DNA from 3 places in the Clostridium sp. genome. Region 2 is predicted to be linked to each of the others. Evidence: riboswitches for the same ligand, from Rfam matches in the RefSeq annotation. Region 2 holds a riboswitch; each other region holds the start of a gene.
What was found. Region 2 has a riboswitch for cobalamin ahead of metE (5-methyltetrahydropteroyltriglutamate--homocysteine S-methyltransferase). Riboswitches for the same ligand answer to the same signal wherever they lie in the genome.
Positions count from the first base shown of each region.

Region 1: another riboswitch for cobalamin. It lies ahead of LKE46_RS01445 (cobyric acid synthase); the one in region 2 lies ahead of metE (5-methyltetrahydropteroyltriglutamate--homocysteine S-methyltransferase).
Region 3: another riboswitch for cobalamin. It lies ahead of cbiQ (cobalt ECF transporter T component CbiQ); the one in region 2 lies ahead of metE (5-methyltetrahydropteroyltriglutamate--homocysteine S-methyltransferase).

Region 1 is NZ_JAKVOI010000001.1:268,466-272,872, reverse strand. Features, by position in the region: gene cbiB (adenosylcobinamide-phosphate synthase CbiB) at 1-629, opposite strand, end outside; gene LKE46_RS01445 (cobyric acid synthase) at 648-2,093, opposite strand; cobalamin riboswitch at 2,210-2,387, opposite strand; gene LKE46_RS01440 (energy-coupling factor ABC transporter ATP-binding protein) at 2,444-3,169, opposite strand; gene LKE46_RS01435 (energy-coupling factor transporter transmembrane component T family protein) at 3,184-3,984, opposite strand; gene LKE46_RS01430 (NUDIX domain-containing protein) at 4,122-4,407, opposite strand, start outside.
Region 2 is NZ_JAKVOI010000001.1:121,438-125,844, forward strand. Features, by position in the region: gene metE (5-methyltetrahydropteroyltriglutamate--homocysteine S-methyltransferase) at 1-1,830, opposite strand, end outside; cobalamin riboswitch at 1,862-2,047, opposite strand; gene uppS (polyprenyl diphosphate synthase) at 2,120-2,776, opposite strand; gene LKE46_RS00795 (ABC transporter permease) at 2,918-3,721, opposite strand; gene LKE46_RS00800 (ABC transporter ATP-binding protein) at 3,721-4,407, opposite strand, start outside.
Region 3 is NZ_JAKVOI010000001.1:1,772,777-1,777,183, reverse strand. Features, by position in the region: gene LKE46_RS08810 (methyl-accepting chemotaxis protein) at 1-1,177, shown strand, start outside; cobalamin riboswitch at 1,218-1,405, shown strand; gene cbiQ (cobalt ECF transporter T component CbiQ) at 1,526-2,335, shown strand; gene LKE46_RS08800 (energy-coupling factor ABC transporter ATP-binding protein) at 2,348-3,172, shown strand; gene LKE46_RS08795 (energy-coupling factor ABC transporter permease) at 3,200-3,952, shown strand; gene LKE46_RS08790 (energy-coupling factor ABC transporter substrate-binding protein) at 3,952-4,260, shown strand; gene LKE46_RS08785 (DNA gyrase/topoisomerase IV subunit B) at 4,374-4,407, shown strand, end outside.

The DNA of each region.
Region 1 (4,407 bases), 150 kb from region 2:
AAGTCATCCACCTTTGCAGGGAAAAATCCTATGTATCTATAATTTTCATTCATATAGCCCAGCATGGAATCCATTGTGTTCACAGCTTTATACGCCATGGAAAGGGGCGAACCAAAAATAATGCCGTAAAAAAGCGGTGCAACTACTCCATCCGATGTATTTTCAGCTACGGTTTCAACAGCCGCCCTCGTCACCTGTCCTTCATCCAGATTTTTTGTATCCCTTCCGACTATGCCGGACAATTTTTTTCGCGCATCTTCTATACCTGAATATTTAAGGGAAGTATACACCTTGCTTGCCTCTTTATCAAGACATCTTGCAGAAAGGCAGGTACACAGGAAAAGTATATTTATGAGATTGAAGAGAATAACATTGTTCCTAAAAATAAAGAGAATTACAAAAGGTAAGAGAAAACTTGACGATACTAGAACAAGCACTATAAACCCGCCAAAATATTTCATACCTCTGTTTGTAATGCACTTTGCTCTTGCCCTGTTCTCAAGAAAGCCTATGAGCTTTCCCATAAATACTACAGGATGGGGAAACCACAGTGGATCACCTATTATCCAATCCAGGATTACAGCAATAACAACATCTATAAAATTGAACTGTATCAAAGACAACTCCATAAAATACTCCTCCAACTGTCAAATTCCCATAATATCATATACGGCTTTTATATCCATGTTTTTTCTGACTATGTCCGCAAGTCTGTCAAGCTGGCTGTTTCTATAATCTCTGTAATCCAATGATTTTTTTGGAGAGATCCCCTTCTTTTCCCGTATCCTATTCAGTATGTACTGCCTGAAATCCGCCGAATCAAATACTCCATGAATATATGTACCCATTACGTTTCCTGTTTGACTTACAGCTCCGTCATTTTTATTTTCCATCCTGAACAACGGCCTTGTATTGTCTCCATATTTGCAGACTCCCATGTGTATTTCATATCCATATACATGAATATCTCCTCTTCTGGCATCAACCCTGGTGGTTACCTTTTTTCCCTCGAGTATAGTATCTATATCCAGGAGTTCCATCCCTCTTGTTTCTCCTGCACTGCTTTCAACACCATATGGGTCTTTTACTGAATTTCCCAGCATCTGGTATCCTCCGCAGATTCCAATTACAATTCCTCTTTTGCTGTAATCCTTTATGGAATGCTCAAGACCTGATTCTCTCAATTTTATCAAGTCGTCTATTGTATTTTTACTTCCCGGCACAATAAGTATATCCGGATTTCCGAATTCACCTGGTGATGAAATAAATCTTACAGATACGTCATCTTCATTCTTGAAGGCATCCATATCAGTAAAATTGGATATATGCGGAAGTTTCACAACTGCTATATCTATTGCTGCCGTATTATATTTATTGAAGGAAATGGCACTGTCCTCATCCTCCAGATTCAAATTGAAGTATGGGACTACTCCCACACATGGTATTTTTATTATATCCTGAAGCATGTCAATTCCGGGTCTTAGTATGTCTACATCACCCCTGAACTTGTTTATTACAGTAGCCTTTACTCTGGACCTTTCATTTTCTTTTAAAAGCAGCATGGTACCTGCAAGGGATGCAAATACTCCACCTCTGTCTATGTCACCTGTGAGAATTACAGATGCATCTGCGATTTCAGCCATTCCCATATTTACAATATCCCGTTCCCTCAGATTTATCTCTGCAGGGCTTCCCGCTCCTTCCATGACAATTATGTCAAACTTCTTCTCAATATCTGAAAATTGAGATTCAAGCATATCCCTGAAATTCAATTTCATGTCCTGATACTCTACCGCTGTTGCGTTGCAGTATACCTCCCCATTCACAACTATCTGGCTCTTTTTGTCTGAAGTGGGCTTCAAAAGTATGGGATTCATATACGCTTCCGGTTCCAGTCCACATGCATAGGCCTGCAGTACCTGTGCCCTTCCCATTTCCCTCCCGTCAAGAGTTATATAGGAATTCAGTGACATATTCTGCGATTTGAACGGGCATACACTAAAGCCGTCCTGCTTGAATATTCTGCAGAGAGCCGTAACAATTATACTCTTTCCTACCGATGATCCCGTTCCCTGAATCATGATCTTGGCCATAACAATCCTCCTAAAAACAAAATAAGAACAGCAAACTTTAAAATCAGTTTCTGCTCCTATTATAAAGATGAGATACATCCGCACAATATTATAAAGAACTCTCCCTCCGAAAGTTTGCTTGAAATAAATATCAGGCAGGTCTCCTGACTTATGAATCATACACATCCTCAGCCTTCCTCAATTAAAAGTGGCATAATAAGGACTTGTCATCAATTACAGTAGCGGGGGCTGCTGCGGAATCCAACCGCATTCCCTTTTCACCTTGAACAAGGCACCTGAAATCATTCATATTCTTTTTTATAAGACGAGTATATTACAACATCTGTATCATGTCAACATATCCAAAATTTTTACTTTATATTATTTTCCATAAGAAACCTGTCGTCATTTATCACACTTTCATATGTATCATCTCTTACTATCTTGTGGTCCTCGGAAAATACAACGGCCCTTTTGAAAACTCCATCTATGTATTCAAAATCATGTGTGGAACATATTATAGTTTTTCCCGCCTGGTTCAGTTCCATAAAAAGTTCTCTCAAGAATCTCTTTCCTTTGGGATCTATACCGTTCATCGGTTCATCAAGGGTCAGTACATCAGGATTGAGTGCAAGAACGGAAGCTATTGCAGCCCTCTTCTTTTCCCCACCGCTTAAATTGTAGGGCTGTCTGTGTTTAAGTCCGGCTATGTTCATGAGCTCAAGACAGTCTTCAACCCTTTCCTTGACTTTCACTTCATCCATGCCCATCTGCCTCGGCCCGAAGGCAACTTCTTCGTAGACTGTAGGACAGAAGAGCTGGGCATCTGAATTCTGGAACACGAATCCTATTTTTTTGTGAAACGTTCTGGAATACCTGCCGTTTTCCATCTGCTTTTTGGATATGTTTACATTGTCAAAATAGTAGCTGCCGCTGTCTGGAAATATTATGCCATTCAACAGCTTCAAAAATGTGGACTTTCCACTCCCATTGGCTCCTATGAGGGCCACAGATTCGCCTTCCTGGATATTTATGTTTGCATCTTTGATTACTTCCCTGTCTCCATACCTAAAACATACATTTTTAATTTCTATCATAATAAGCTGCTCCTTTATCTCATGTAAAAATACAATATCATAATCAACATACTTCCCGCACAGTAAAGAAAGTCTGAAAAGGTAAATTTGAATTTTGAAAAGCAAATGTATTCTCCTGTAAAGCCCCTGCATTCCATGGCAGAATACATTTCAGCCCCCATCTCATTTGACTTTAAAAACAGTCCTCCCATTATTCCACTTACAACTGAATACTTGCTGTTGTTTTTCCCTATTGATTTGAGCTTGAGAGAATAGAACATGTCCAGTGCAAATTGGCCCAGTATGTAGATGTATTTCAAGGTTATATCAAATACAAGAATAAATATGTCCGGTATAAAAAATACCTTAAGTGACCTTGTGACATGACTCCATTTTGTAGTGCGGGAAAAAATGTTTACAATCATTATTGTCCCAAATATCTTGAATATGAGCATAATGCTGTTTAGCATATTTCCCATCAACATCGAGGGTATAAGCATTATGAAAGTAAACAGAGGCATTATAAGACTCAAAGCAAATATACTTTTTATTTCCTCTGCATCCAGAAAACTCAGCAGCAGCAGAAAATATATGTCTACTGCCGCAATATATAGTGGGTTTCGTGAAAGCGACAGAAATATTATATTTAAAAACATAAGCACAAGTTTTGCTGCCGGATTTATCCTGTACATAAATCCGGTTTTCAACTTATCTCTTCTCTTTATCAGCGAAAGCACCTTTAAAATGGAAAATATACTTTTATCTATAAATCCGTCAGAGTCATTTTCGGCCGCATAGTTGTCCTTCTTAACAAGCCAGTCTTTCAAATGCAACACCTTCCATCCAGAATTTTATTATTTACTTTTTGTCTGAGAACAATGTAACCAATACAATTATTACCACTATGATTCCACAGGCACTTATTATACTGCACATTATAATTAAACCCTTTATCATTGACCTGTCCATCTGTCTAGTCTCTTTTAAGTCCGCAGAATACATACCAGCATCCCAGTCCAATTGCCAATCCTTTTTTCTGCTGCTCCAGTACAAAATCCGATATCCTGTCTTTTTCAACCAGTATTACTTCTATATCTTCAGTTTCCTCCAGTTCCTGTTTTGGTTTTATATTTTCAGGCAGCTTTTCATCTATATCCACATTTACCAGCCTTACCGTATCCGAAAGGAGGGCTGCATTTGAGTACAGCATTGGACTTATTGATTTTACTTCTCCCGTATAGCCGGTTTCTTCCTTCAAT
Region 2 (4,407 bases):
TTCTCCAATTGCAAGTCCTATTTGATATGCTATCTGTTTTAATTCCAGGTCTTCTCTTGGAAAGGACCAATTTAAAATTGTAACAGGTCCTGTTAACATTCCTTTAACAGGTTTGTCTGTTTTGCTCTGAGCAAATTTTATCCATCTGACTGTCATAGGAGATGTACGCTGTATATCACCGTAGATTATAGGTGGTTTTACTGCTCTTGTTCCATAGGATTGTACCCATCCATTCTGTGTAAATAAAAAGCCATCAAGTAATCTGCCGAAGTATTCAACCATGTCTGCTCTTTCATATTCACCGTGAACCAATACGTCCAGTCCTATATTTTCTTGAAGTTTAATTACAGCTTCAATTTTTTCCTTGATTTCATTTTCATACTTTTCCTGTGTAATAGTATTTTCCCTTAAATCCTTTCTCAACTTTTTAATTTCATGAGTTTGTGGGAAGGAACCTATAGTGGTTGTAGGAAGTAGCGGTAATTTAAGAATATTGTTCTGTATTTCCCTTCTATGTTCGAGATTATCCTTTCTTACAAAATCCTCCGGCTTTAAGTTTTTGATTCTCTGTCTGATTTTTTCATTATGGCACAGAGGATTAGTTTCTTTTCTTTTCAATATTTCCTGATTTTTTATATAGATATTTTCGTGTTCATAGTTGCTGCAATCGAGTAGATTTTTTAACTCCGAGAGTTCAGTCAATTTTTCATCTGCAAAGGCCAGACTTTCTATATATTCTGACAAGTTTACGAGGTTGTCCAAGGTTCCCTTTGCAGTATCAAGATTTTTTATATTTTTGTCATTCAGGTTGCCTTCTTGAGTAACTGTATAAGGTACATGAAGAAGGGAACAGGAAGTACTTATATAAATTTTATCAGAATTCACATATCTGCTTATACGCTTAATTATATTGATACTTTTATTATAGTCATTTCTCCATACATTTTTTCCATTGACAATGCCTGCCAATAAAATTTTATCCTTCGGAAAGCCGTACTTTTCTATAAGCTCCAAATTTTCCTTACCTTCAATAAGATCCAGACCTATACCGTCGAATTTGAGATTTCCCAAATCCTTGTATATATCTCTTATATCACCAAAATAGGTCTGTAAAAATACATCGAATTTATAATCTTTATTTAAAATTTTATTGTATACATTTTTAAATAAATTTATATCATTTTCTGTCAGATCGGTTACTAAAATTGGTTCATCAATTTGCAGACAATCGATATTTTGCTCTTGAAATCTGTCCAATATATCTATATATACATCTGCAAGCTTATCGAGAAGTTCTCCAAATTTTTTATCGGTTTTTAAATATGAAAGTTTAAGGAAAGTAAAAATACCTATTATTACTGGTTTGGTTTCAATACCGATGTTTTTTGCCTCTCTATAGAGATCAAAAGGTTTTGTATCGTTTAGTTTAAAATTGATATCATCATCTATTTCAGGTACGATATAGTGATAATTTGTATTGAACCATTTTTTCATGGGTAGTGCTTTTACATCCTTGGAGTCGCTCTGATAACCTCTTGCCATTGAGAAATATGTATCAAGGGGTGAAAGTTCCAGTTCCAGATATCTTTTTGGTATGATATTCAAGAGATATGCCATATCAAGCATATTGTCATAATAAGAAAAGTCATTTGATGGAATAATATCTATTCCACTTTCTTTTTGCTTGGTCCAGTATTGCTTACGCAGCTGGCTGGCAGTAGAAAATAGCTCATTGGAATCTGTATTTCCTTTGAAATATGATTCTACTGCAAATTTTAATTCACGGTTAACACCTAGCCTGGGGTAACCTACAACGGTTGATTTTTTCATCGATTTTCCTCCTTATCTTCAATCCCAAAGATTCAGTTTCACATAAAAGGCAGGTCTCCTGGCTTAACTTCATCCTACTTGTTTCCCTTCCCGTCCAATAGACAGTGGTTTAGAAACTTTCGTCCAAATTACAGTAGTGGGTGCTGCTCAAGATTATAACTTGATTCCCTATTATCTTTTACAAATGAGTAAAAGCACCTTCTATGTTAAAGAATTCTTTTCAATTTAAAGTCATGAAGTAAATTATAGCATAAAACCACTTTATTATAAAGTGGTTTTTAGTCGTATTCTAGCCGCCTAAGGTTGTATCCTGAGTAGCATACCACTTTAATGCATCTGTAAGATTTGATGGTTTAAAATCCGGCCAGTAGGTATCAACTACGTAAAAATCGGAATAAACTGACTGTACAGGAAGGAATCCGCTCAAGCGTCTTCTGCTTCCCCAACGTATTATAAGATCTATTCTTGATATATCACAGGAATTTAAATTATCTATAATAGAAGATCTATTTTTTGAGCCTGCGTTATTTGAATTGACTAAATTACTTAAGTCCCAGTCCCATCCGTAATTCACAAGGAAATTAACTTTAATACCTCCGGTGCCTAAATTCGTTCTGTTATTGACATAAGGGCGTAGTTCATCCGGAAACATAGGTGAATTTGAATTACCGACAACTAAAAGTGAAGCATTTTCTTTGGATAATATGTCTACTGCAGCGATACAGGCTTCGGTAAAGGCTTCCGTCTGTATTTTTGGCCTCTTGGTGTTGTCTACAGTGAAACCATAATAGGTAATTTCATGAATGCCCAATTTTTTGCACAGCCTGAATAATTCAACTCCAGGCTTTAATCCGCATTCATAGCCCTTTTCTTTACTCATGCCGTTTTTTACTGCCCAGCGCCTATTTCCATCTGGAATTATTCCTATATGATTTGGAATTTTCATAAAATAAATACCTCTTTAAACAAATTTAAACATACAGCTATTGTTAAATTATTGCCACATGAAAAATTATTATTCAACTAATGCATATTAAAAATGTAAAAGAGGATGTTTCAAAACCAGGACATCCTCTTTTGAATGCTATCAATGCAAAAGTCTTTTCTTAACTTTTTTTTCAGCAGCTTCCACAAGTTTGTACATGATATAAGCTAACACGGACAATATTATTATACTCAGCATTACCGTATCTAATTGTGATATTTGTCCTCCAAATATTATGAGAAAACCAAGGCCTTCCTTTGCTACAAGGAATTCGCCCATAATTACTCCTACCCAGGAAAGTCCCACATTTATTTTCAGTGTAGATATCAGCGCAGGAATTGAGGCGGGCATTACAAGATGCATCAAAATCTGAAACTTTGAGGCACCAAAGGTTTTTAACAATCTTATTTTGTCCCTGTCAACTTCTTTAAAGGCATTTAGTACATTCAGTATAGTCACTACTATGGAAATAAGTACGGCTACCATGATAATAGCCGATATTCCGTTGCCTACCCAGAATATTATTATCGGTGCCAGGGCTATTTTAGGAAGTGCATTCAGTACAACAAGGTATGGATCAAGTACTTCGGATACGAAGTCAGACAGCCACAGAAGTACTGCAATTAAAGCACCAAGGATTGTACTTATCAGGAATCCAAGTATGGTTTCGATACAGGTTATACCTATATGTTCAAACATGGAACCTTCCATATATAGTTTTATCAGGTTTTTCCACATTCTAGAGGGGGTACTTGTCAGAAAGGGATCTATCCATTTCAAGTCACCGGCTATTTCCCATAGAGCAAAGAAACATATTAAAATCAAAGTTCTACATATAAGTATTTTCCTTTTCTTAGTGCGTATACTTTTTATATACAGCTGATGTTCTTTCAAATTGTCTATCATCATATATTCAACTCCTTCCAAATTTTGTTGAAGTATATTCTGAATTCAGGATCTTCTCTGCATTTTAAAGGAGAGGTATAAGATTGATCAAAGGTTATATCAAATATCTTTTTTACTCTGGCAGGTCTGTTAGAAAGTACCAGAATTCTATTTGACATGGAAATTGCCTCGGCAATATCATGAGTTACCATTATAACTGTTTTACCTTCCTTTTTTAGTATTTTAAATATCTCATCGCTTATATTGAGTCTTGTCTGATAATCAAGTGCTGAAAAAGGCTCGTCAAGGAGAAGAACTTCAGGGCTTAGAGCCAGGGTTCTTATTAGAGCCACTTTCTGCCTCATTCCGCCGGATAGCTCTTCGGGATAGTAGTTTACGAAGTCTATAAGGCCATAGTTCTTTAGTAGTGAAGTTATCTTATTCTTATATAAATCGATGGACTTATGTTGTATTTTTATACCTAATGTTATGTTGTCCCAGACAGTTGACCACTCAAAGAGCTGGTCCCTTTGAAACATATATCCCATTTTAGCAGAAGCGGAAGTTATCTTTTCATTGTCTATATATATATTTCCATAGGAAGGTTTTATGAGACCTGCAATTATATTTAAAAGAGTAGTTTTACCACAGCCGGAAGGTCCAACTATACTTAAAAATTCACCTTCCTTTACGGAAAGGCATATATC
Region 3 (4,407 bases), 1.7 Mb from region 2:
ATCAACCATTATGAGCATTGTGATAATGCTGCTGGGACTTGGGCTTTCTATATTTATAGGAATATTTACTGCAAAGGATATAGGAATTCATTTGTTGAAAGTAGTGGATTTTGCAACAAATTTATCTAAATATGATTTTTCTCATGACTACAAGCTGGAAAGAAATGATGAATTTGGACAGGCTATTAACGCTCTTGAAAGTGCCCAGAAAAACATCAGGGAGCTTATAGGAACAATCAGGAAAGATGCAAAAAATATGGGAGATACAAGCAGCAGACTGTCATCTCTTGTGGAAGATATAGCACTTAAATTTAGAAACATAATTGATTCGACAAATAACATAATAGATGGACTTCAGGAAAACAGTTCTTCTTCGGAAGAGATAAGTGCTTCTGTACAGGAAGTCAATTCAAGTGCTGATGAATTGGCTAAAAGTGCGGAGGAAGGAAGCAGGACATCCATTGATTCAAAGGACAGGGCAATTAAGTTCAAAAGTAATATAAACGAAGCCGTGAACAAAATAGGAAACATGTACAGACAAAAAGAAGAAAGCATATTGAAGGCCATCGAGGATGGAAAGATTGTCGGTGATATAAAAACAATGGCTGATACAATAGCATCCATTGCAGAACAGACAAATCTTCTTGCGCTTAATGCGGCAATTGAAGCAGCCAGGGCAGGCGAGCATGGAAAGGGGTTTGCGGTAGTTTCAGAAGAAGTACGGAAACTGGCAGAACAGTCTTCTGAAGCTGTGACAAAAATTGAGGACACCATATCAAAGGTTGGGTTCGCCTTCAGGAATATTTGTGACAACAGCAGTGAAATATTGAAATTCATGAAAGATCAAATAGGTCCCCAGTTCAAAAATTTTGAAAATATGAGCGGTGAATACTATAGAGATTCAGATGTTGTAAGTTCTTCATCGGAAAAGATAGCTGCCATGTCGGAGGAGCTGAGTGCAACTATGGATCAGATAAGCCGTGCATCACAAAACATGGCCGAACTTCTTGAAAAGTCGTCAAGCAACACGGATATTATCAAAGAGAGCACAAATAATGCTTCTGAAAATATAGAACAGATATATACTGCGGCACAGGAACAGGCTGAAATGGCAGAAAAACTGAATAAAATAATTGACAAATTCAAACTTGAAAAACATGCAGCAGAATTGACATAATGATGAATATTTGATATATTTGACTAAACAACAATGCTAAAAGTTAATATACGTTACAGGTGACAAAGTTGCAAATTGCTTTGGATTAAAAGGGAAGTCAGGTGAAAGTCCTGCACGGTCCCGCCGCTGTAAAAGATGAGCCTTTATAAATATGCCACTGGGAAACCGGGAAGGTTATAAGGGCAATGATGCTTGAGTCAGAATACCTGCCTGTAATGGTGTACGATCAACTCTACGATGTATAGGGGGATGTCTGGGATATTTTTATATTGCCGTGACTTTTTTTACCCTCTTGACTATTGAGTTGAGAGGGATTTTTAATTTTAGCATAATTAAAGGAGGAGTGAATTGGGAAAAAATTATTGCAAGTGCGGGCATCATCATGGGGAAGGTTTTTCAATTGATTTATATGCCTATAATTCCGGAATAAATAATTGGAATTCTACTTTCAAAGTATTCTTTTCCATTGCAACATTGATCCTGTGTATTGGTTTGGACAACCCATTGGTATCTATTTCAATTATTGTTGCAATGGCTTACCTGACAATTGTAAAGGGAGGACTTCCAGCACGTGAATATTTGTCGATACTGGCTATTCCAATAGCATTCATTATACTTGGGACTTTTACAATTGCCGTTGATTTTTCAAGGCAGCCCATTGGACAATATAATATGCATCTTGGTTTCTTTTATGTATTTACGTCCCGGCAAAAACTTAGGGAAGTGCTTTTTTTAATTCTGAAGGTTTTTGCAGCCGTGAGTGCCGTGCAGATGATGACGCTGTCCAGCCCATCTTCCGAGATTATATATGTACTTAGAAAAGTCCATGTACCAAAGCTCATTGTAGAATTGATGGATATAATCTATCGATATATTTTCATCTTGATGGATGCTTATACTAAAATGAGAAATTCTGCTGAGTCACGTCAGGGCTTCTGTGATTTCAAAACTTCCTGCCATACTTTCGGAAGTATTGTAAGCAACATGCTGATCATTTCCCTGAAAAAGGCTGCAGCTTATTATGATGCCATGGAAGCCAGATGTTATGATGGAGAACTTGTATTTTGGAGGGAAGAAAAAGAACTGGCAGCAGGACATATTGCCCCGGCAGTATTATTCATAATTTTCTTGATTTTACTATGGACTTTTACACAATAGGAGGGGGCAGCTATGAAAAAGATAATATTGAAGGTTGAAAATTTACACTATACTTACGGAAATGGGGATCATGCATTAAACGGAATAGATGTGGATATATATGAAGGCGAAAAAATTGCCGTGATTGGCTCAAATGGATCTGGTAAATCAACATTTTTCTTGAATGTCAACGGAGTTATTACGGCAGAACAGGGGAAAATCATTTATCGTGGTACGGTTATCAATAGAAAAAATTTAAAGGAGCTTCGAAAAAATATTGGAATTGTATTTCAGGATGCAGACAATCAAATTATAGCATCTACAGTTATGGCAGAGGTTGGGTTCGGTCCCATGAATTTAAAACTTCCAAAAGAAGAAGTGAGGAAACGGGTTGAAGAAGCATTGGAATACATGAACATTACAGATTTGAAGAATCGTCCGCCGCACTACTTGAGCGGTGGTGAAAAGAAGCGTGTTACCATTGCAGACATCATAGCCATGAAATCGGAAATTGTTATATTTGATGAACCCACTGCAGCACTGGACCCTCTAAATGCAATGATGCTGGAGGAAGTCCTGGCAAAACTTGCGTCGGAGGGCAAGACAATCCTGATTTCCACACATGATGTGGATTTTGCATATAGGTGGGCTGAAAGGATACTTGTATTTTTCAAAGGAAGGATCATTGCAGATGGAACGCCGCTGGAAATTTTCAACAATATGGAAGCTTTAAAACAGGCAAATCTGAAGCAGCCCACCATGCTGGAAGTCTGCGAATTGCTTGCAGAAAAACATCTACTGGAGAATATGAAAAGTTATCCTAAAAATATACAGGAATTAAAAAAAATTCTGAAATAAATTGAGGACAACAAGGAGGAAAATAAAATGAATCTTAAAGAAAAAAAAGCTGTTACAATTTCAGCAGTTCTTGCATTGTTTCTTGGAATAGTTCCGGTGGCAAATGCAATGCATATCATGGAGGGATATCTTCCGCCGAAATATTGTATCATATGGGGCGCAGTATGTATTCCCTTCCTGGTGGCAGGTTACCTGTCTATTAAAAAAACATTGTCCCAAAATCGTAAAACCATCACTATTTTTGCCATGGTAGGTGCATTTATTTTTATAGTTTCATCTTTGAAGATACCTTCTGTGACTGGAAGCTGTTCACACATGACAGGTACAGGACTTGGTGCAATTTTGTTCGGACCGACCGTAGTATCAATCTTAGGTATTATTGTATTAATTTTTCAGGCAATTATGCTTGCACACGGTGGACTGACTACTTTGGGCGCCAATACATTTTCAATGGCCATTGCAGGTCCGCTGGTGTCCTATGCGATCTATAAACTGTGTCAGAAGCTGAAGGTAAACAAACATGTGGGTATTTTTCTGGCAGCATCGATCGGTGATCTGTTTACTTATTGTGTGACAAGTATACAGCTTGCACTTGCATATCCGTCTTCAAACGGCGGCGTACCGGCATCTACAGCCAAATTTCTTGCAGTATTTGCTCCTACACAGGTTCCGCTGGCCATCATTGAAGGTATTTTAAGTGTTGTTATAGTCATGTGCCTTGAAACCTACGCAAAATCCGAACTGACAGGTATTGGATTTTTGAAGAAAGGAGAAAACTGATGAATAGAAAGACGAAAAAAAAGATTATAATTTTATTGCTCATTGCCCTGGTTATTGCCGTTGTACCTTTATTCACCCTGAAAGGTGCCGAATTCGGAGGTTCTGACGATGCGGGAAGCAAGGTGGTTTCACAGATCAAGGGAAGTGAATATAAACCCTGGGCTACACCGGTCATGGAAAAGTTGATTGGAGGAGAGCTCCCCGGAGAAATTGAAAGTCTTCTATTCTGTGTGCAGACAGGTATTGGAGTAGGTGTTCTTTTCTTTTTCCTTGGAAGATTTGTAGAGAGAAATAAAACTATCAAATAGATTTGCATAATTTGAATTATATATATATAATAATTTTGAACCTTCTATAATTAAATTAGGAGGTTTTTTTAATAGCTGAAATTATATAATGAATAATCTTTGGAGGTAAAAATATGGATCATATAAACCCGGATAGTGAAGTCTATG